DNA from 3 places in the Pelistega sp. MC2 genome. Region 2 is predicted to be linked to each of the others. Evidence: predicted binding sites of a transcription regulator. Region 2 holds the regulator's gene; each other region holds the start of a gene.
What was found. Region 2 encodes HrcA, which represses chaperone genes, less so after heat shock. Its sites were predicted from a motif close to TTAGCACTCNNNNNNNNNGAGTGCTAA; they were not measured.

Region 1: BQ4443_RS06400 (co-chaperone GroES) is a predicted target of HrcA. The motif match lies at 975-1,001, and genes of this name have one in related genera.
Region 3: rpoH (RNA polymerase sigma factor RpoH) is a predicted target of HrcA. The motif match lies at 1,281-1,307, and genes of this name have one in related genera.

The regions. Positions count from the first base shown of each region.
Region 1 is NZ_LT628275.1:184,420-186,698, reverse strand. Features, by position in the region: gene BQ4443_RS06405 (amino acid ABC transporter substrate-binding protein) at 1-819, shown strand, start outside; gene BQ4443_RS06400 (co-chaperone GroES) at 1,055-1,342, shown strand; gene groL (chaperonin GroEL) at 1,411-2,279, shown strand, end outside.
Region 2 is NZ_LT628274.1:625,251-627,529, forward strand. Features, by position in the region: gene hemH (ferrochelatase) at 1-490, opposite strand, end outside; gene hrcA (heat-inducible transcriptional repressor HrcA) at 498-1,493, opposite strand; gene BQ4443_RS04690 (NAD kinase) at 1,606-2,279, shown strand, end outside.
Region 3 is NZ_LT628273.1:83,966-86,244, reverse strand. Features, by position in the region: gene dbpA (ATP-dependent RNA helicase DbpA) at 1-371, opposite strand, end outside; gene BQ4443_RS00490 (hypothetical protein) at 426-1,124, opposite strand; gene rpoH (RNA polymerase sigma factor RpoH) at 1,346-2,233, shown strand.

The sequences.
Region 1 (2,279 bases), on a different contig from region 2:
GCAGCTGTTTTTGGGGATGCCACAAAGTTTAAAAACGTACCTTTGAACTCTCAACAGCGTTTTACGGCACTACAGTCAGGTGAAATTGATGTATTAACTCGCAATACAACAGTTACTCAACAACGAGATACAGCTTTGGGCATCCAATCTCCTGGTGTTAATTTCTATGACGGTCAGGGCTTCCTAGTCTCTAAAAAATTAGGTGTTAAAAGTGCCAAAGAATTAGATGGTGCAACAGTATGTATGCAAACAGGTACTTCTAATGAAAATACTATGGCAGACTGGGCTCGTGCAAACAATATTAAATACACCCCTGTTGTCTTTGATCAATTCAATGAAGTCGTCAATGCTTTTGCTTCTGGTCGCTGTGATGTATACACCACAGATGCATCAGGTCTAGCATCTATCCGTATTTCTCGCCTCTCTAATCCAGACGATTACGAAGTATTACCAGAGTTAATTTCTAAAGAACCTTTAGGTCCTTTTGTGCGTCAAGGGGATGATCAATGGTACAACATTGTAAAATGGACACTTCAAGCACAGCTAAATGCCGAAGAGCTTGGTTTGACTAGTGCAAATGTAGATGAACAATTAAAAAGTACTAACCCAAATATTCAACGCTTACTTGGCGTAACTGAAGGCTCCGGTAAAAACTTAGGCTTAGATGAAAAATGGGCCTATAACCTAATTAAGCAAGTCGGTAACTATGGCGAAAGTTTTGAACGTAATGTGGGTCAAAATAGTCCTTTAAAAATCCCTCGTGGTCTAAATAATTTATGGATTAACGGTGGTTTACACTACGGATTACCAGTACGTTAATCTTCATAGATTGGTATCTTATTAAAAAGTAAGGCTCTATCTTGAGATAAAGATAGAGCCTTTTATATTCACTCTTCTTATTTAAGAAGAGAAAAGTATTAAAAATGTAACAAATTAATCATACCCCCTTGAAATGTCAAAAATCACCCCTATAATTAGCACTCAAGGGGTTAGAGTGCTAAACCTAATCCAGAAAAATTTTTTATACTTATTTTTTGACAACCAGGAGCTTTCCATGTCATTACGTCCATTACAAGATCGCGTTATTATCAAACGTGTTGACAACAAAAAAACTACAGAATCTGGCATTATCCTTGCAGGTAGCGCAGAAGAGAAACAAGACTTAGGTGAAGTTATTGCTGTTGGCCCAGGCAAAAAAGCCGATAACGGTCAAATTATCCCTGTTGACTTAAAAGTTGGCGACAAAGTGTTATTTGGTAAATACGCTGGTCAAGCTGTTAAAGTTGATGGCGAAGAATTATTAGTTGTTCGTGAAGAAGAAATCTTAGCTGTATTTGCTTAATTTCTGCTTTTAACTTAAAAATTAATTTATCGCTTTGAACAATCAAAGCAATCTTAAAGGAATCAAACATGGCTGCAAAGCAAGTATTTTTTGGTGATGATGCTCGTACACGTATCGTACGTGGTGTAAACATTTTAGCTAATGCTGTAAAAACAACATTAGGTCCTAAAGGTCGTAACGTTGTACTAGAACGTTCTTTCGGCGCTCCTACAGTAACAAAAGACGGTGTTTCTGTTGCTAAAGAGATTGAATTAAAAGACAAATTTGAAAACATTGGTGCGCAATTAGTAAAAGAAGTTGCGGCTAAAACATCTGACAACGCTGGTGACGGTACTACAACAGCGACTGTATTAGCTCAAGCTATCGTAGAAGAAGGTTTAAAATACGTTGCTGCAGGTATCAATCCAATGGACCTAAAACGTGGTATTGATAAAGCGGTTGCAGTAGCTGTTGAAGAGTTACACAAATTATCTCGTCCAAGCTCAACTTCTAAAGAAATTGCACAAGTTGCGTCTATCTCTGCAAATAGCGATACATCAATCGGTGAAATCATCGCTAATGCAATGGATAAAGTTGGTAAAGAAGGTGTAATCACTGTTGAAGACGGCAAATCATTAGAAAATGAATTAGACGTTGTTGAAGGTATGCAATTTGACCGTGGTTACCTATCTCCATACTTCATCAACAATCAAGAAAAACAAATCGCTGCTCTTGATGACCCATTCGTACTAATTTTTGACAAAAAAATTAGTAACATCCGTGACCTATTACCTCTATTAGAGCAAGTTGCTAAAACTAGCCGTCCTCTATTAATCATTGCAGAAGACGTTGAAGGTGAAGCATTAGCAACATTAGTAGTAAACAATATTCGTGGTATCTTAAAAACTACTGCTGTTAAAGCACCTGGTTTTGGTGATCGTCGTAAAGCAATGCTTGA
Region 2 (2,279 bases):
ACCGTTTAATAAATCGATAGTCAGGCTGTTCACGCCACGTCTTAGAAAGCTCAGCCACTCGGTCAAATAACGTCGCTGTCGTACTTGCCGCATACTGAGGGTACATCGGAACAATAAGAATACGCTCACAGGCTTGTTTTTTTAATCGTTCTATTGCACTTCCCAAGTCCGGATTCCCATAACGCATAGCCATATCTACCACAACATTTTCAGTTGCAAGCTCTTGCTGCAATGCCTTAGCTTGTGCTTGAGTATAAACAAATAATGGCGATCCATCTTTCAGCCAAATGCTACGGTATTTATGTACCAATTTTGGGGCTCTAAACGGAAGAATCAATCCTCGTAAAATTGGTTGCCACAACCATTTAGGCAACTCGACTACCCGAGGATCAGATAAGAAAAGCTTTAGATATTGACGAATATCTTTAACTTGAAAGCTTTCTGGTGTGCCTAAATTAACCAACAAGACACCTATAGGCGTTGTATTCATAACTATTCTATTGACTCAATGCATTTGATAATAAGCGGGCGGTAATATCTACAATAGGAATTACCCTATCATAAGACATACGACTAGGACCAATCACGCCTAACGAACCCACAATTTTACCATCAACTGCATAAGGTGCTGTCACAACTGCCAACTCTTCCAAAGGAACTAAGTGTGACTCACCACCAATATAAATCTGCACGCCTTGCGAATGAGAAGATAAATCTAATAATTGCATCAACTCTGTTTTTTCTTCAAAAAGCGAAAATGTCTGTTTTAGACGATTCATATCTGACGCAATATCAGAAATATTTAATAAATGTCGCTCCCCTGACACCAACATATTATCTGTGCGATACTCATCGGCATATTCAATGGTTGCCTGCATCAAATTGGAAATATCTTCCTGTAAAAGCTTAAGCTGAGCTGCTAATTCTTGTTTGACCACCTGAAATGACTTTCCTGAAAAATGCTGATTAAAAAAATTGGACGCATTCATCAACTCAGCTTCCGAATAGTTTTTATTTACACTCAAAATCCTATTTTGTACCTCACCCTCTGGCGTGACGATGATTAACAACACTCTTTTTTCGGATAAACGAATAAATTCAATATGCCTGAAAATTTGCGAACGTTGTGGCGTTACCACTATTCCAGCAAACTGAGTCAAATTGGACATTAGGGTAGCCGCTGTATTTAATGCCTGGCTCGGTGAATTATCCGTAAAAGCATGGCTTAATTCGTCTGAGTATTCTGTACTAAATGATTTAACCGCTAATAACCTATCCACAAATATACGATAACCTTTGGGTGTAGGCACTCGACCTGCTGAAGTATGGGGACTATGCACTAACCCCTGCGCCTCTAGCTCTGCCATCACATTGCGAATAGTTGCAGGTGAAAGCTTAAATAAGCCGGCTAGCGCTTTTGAGCCGACTGGTTGACCGTCCTCAATATAGCGTTCAATTAAAGCAGTTAATAAATGATTTGATCGTTCGTCCATGGCTATCCGAATAAATATGATTTTTTTATCGTAGAGTTTATGAAATTTCTAAAACATCAGTACAATAACAACATAAAGAACTTTCATTCTACTTATTTTATATGGTTTACCTATGCATTTTTCAATAGTTGCTCTTATTGGACGTTATAAAGATTCTGGTATGGATGCCCCTTTACGCGAATTAGCGCAAGTTTTGGAGCAAGCAAATATTCGCGTGATTATTGAAAAAGATACCGCCCTCAACACAGGAGTAAAAGAATACCAAACAGGTTCGTTGGATCAGATAGGTCAATTAGCTGATTTGGTCATTGTGATGGGTGGTGACGGGACTATGCTTGGTGCAGCGAGAGATTTATGTAAATATGCTGTTCCTTTATTAGGCATCAACCATGGACGTTTGGGATTTATCACAGATATCCCTGTTAATGACTCCATCAATGCCGTTAAATCCGTATTAGATGGCAAATTCACTATTGAAAAACGGACTCTACTCGAAGGCTCGATTATCCGTGATAAAAAAGTCTTAACAACTGATTTAGCCCTTAACGATATTGTATTAAGTCGTTCTGGACGAGGTGGAATGATTGAAATTTCAGTGGACTACGATAATACACATATGTATAGCCAACGTGCCGATGGCTTAATTGTTTCGACCCCTACAGGTTCAACCGCCTATGCTCTTTCCGCTAATGGTCCTATTATTCACCCTATGGTTGAAGCCTTTTTATTAGTCCCTGTTGCCCCTCAAACCCTATCGCATAGACCAATTGCTGTCCCTTCATCTGG
Region 3 (2,279 bases), on a different contig from region 2:
TGCGCACCATGTTTTAATGATTCAATTTGTGGGCGTAAGGCACTTCCCCCACAAAGGGTTAAAACTTTAATATTATTAAGTGCTCTTGCCAATTTACGAATTTGTTGTGCAACTTGATCAGCCAACTCTCGTGTTGGACACAGCACAATTCCTTGAGCCCCAAAAAAAGCAGGGTTAATTTTTTGAACAATCCCTAAACCAAAGGCAAGGGTCTTTCCACTACCCGTTTCCGCCTGCCCACGCACATCCTTACCTTCCAAAATAGCAGGCAGGCTTTGAGCTTGTATTGGACGCATTTGGGTATAACCCAACTCCTTTAAATTATGTAATTGAGCAGCACTTAGCGGCAATGAAGCAAAATCTGTGGACATATTTTTTTCCAAATTAAATGAATACGTTAAGAGTAACACCTCAGGATTAAGGTATTAATTATTCTTTAACAATGTTTCTTTTCGTGGACGGCCTCGTTTACTCGGTAACACACGACGACTAGCAAACGGGGCTATTTTTTCAATAAAACTATCGCTTCCCAATGCCCATTGCCCATGGATGGCAGCTTCTATATCCAAAATCCTAGAATGACTTAATCCTTCTTCACAAAGACTTTTATAACGTGCCTGACGCTCAAAAGAAGTATTCCCTAGTACCCAATAATCATGATGATCAGTTAACCATTTTAAATCTTTATTTATGCGTCCCGTATGCACACCAGCAGACGTCCATGGAAGCAAATCCGGTTGCTCTATGCCTTCTTTGTGATGAAGATACATCTCTAACCAAATCATGCAAGCCAAATAATGATCACCCTCTTCAACCAAACAAGAACGATATCTTGATGCAAATACAGCACCTAAGCGTAAACTAGAAGCTAAATAGCGTCCCAATGCCTGGACAACTTGAGAAATCGTACGCTCATTAGGAGGGGTACTTAAAAAATATATCCCCTCATTGGTAATTGACCATGCATGAATAGGTAATTGATACCGTACACTTAGCTCCTCTAACCAAGCTAATAACTTAGGCTTTAATTGATACTCATCGGATAAACTAGCAATGTGGGGGAGTAGTTTTGCTTGAACTAGCTGACAAGTGTTTGGAGCATAGAGACGTGCTAATCTGGCCATATAACCTTACTTTACCTACAAAGACATCATTATCGCTTTTTTCTATATTTTCCGCTTGATTTTTATGTTATTTACTTGATTTTTATAGTAATTTAGCTCCTCTGTGAATGGTGTTACACACTGAAACCAATTAAGACCTGTGAGGTATTGAAAATATTAGCACTCTAACCACAAGAGTGCTAAAATAATACCTAACATAAACATTTTCATAGGAAAATACCATGACAAATCAATCACTTGCACTACAAAATAATGTAGCAATGGCGGTAGCTAATCCTGGCGCCATGGGTTCGATTGAAGCTTATATCAGCGCTGTCAATCGTATCCCTGTGCTTACTCCAGAACAAGAAAGAGACTTTGCAGAACGCCTACAAGCTAATGGTGATTTAGAAGCGGCAAAATCTTTAATCCTTTCTCACCTACGCCTTGTTGTGTCAATTTCTCGCCAATATTTAGGCTATGGTATTGCTCATGCGGACCTTATCCAAGAGGGTAATATCGGTTTGATGAAAGCCGTAAAACGCTTTGACTTATCTCATGGCGTGCGTTTAGTTTCCTTTGCTGTCCACTGGATTAAAGCAGAAATCAATGAATACATTATTCGTAACTGGCGTTTAGTTAAAGTAGCAACGACCAAAGCTCAACGCAAACTGTTCTTTAACTTACGTAGTATGCGTCCAGATGGACAAACCTTAGATCCATCCCAAATCCAAGGTATTGCAGAAAAACTTAACGTAAAACCAGAAGAAGTCGCTGAGATGGAAGTCCGTCTTTCTGGACGTGATATGGCACTTGAGTCTTCTAATGACGATGAAGATGATTTTGCCCCTATCACTTACCTATCTGATGATGGGCAACACGAGCCAGGTCAGGTACTTGCCCAACGTTATCGTTATGACTTACAAACTCAGGGAATTACTGCAGCTTTAGATAAACTTGATGATCGCTCTCGCGATATTATTGAATCTCGTTGGTTACAAGATGACGGCGAAGGCAAAACACTCCAAGAGTTAGCCTCACAATACGGCGTCTCAGCTGAACGCGTACGTCAAATTGAAAATGCGGCAATCAAAAAAATGCGTCAAGTGTTAGAAGCACAAGCCGCTTAATGACTCACTAATTATTGAAGTACAACAAGGCAACTCTACGAGTTGC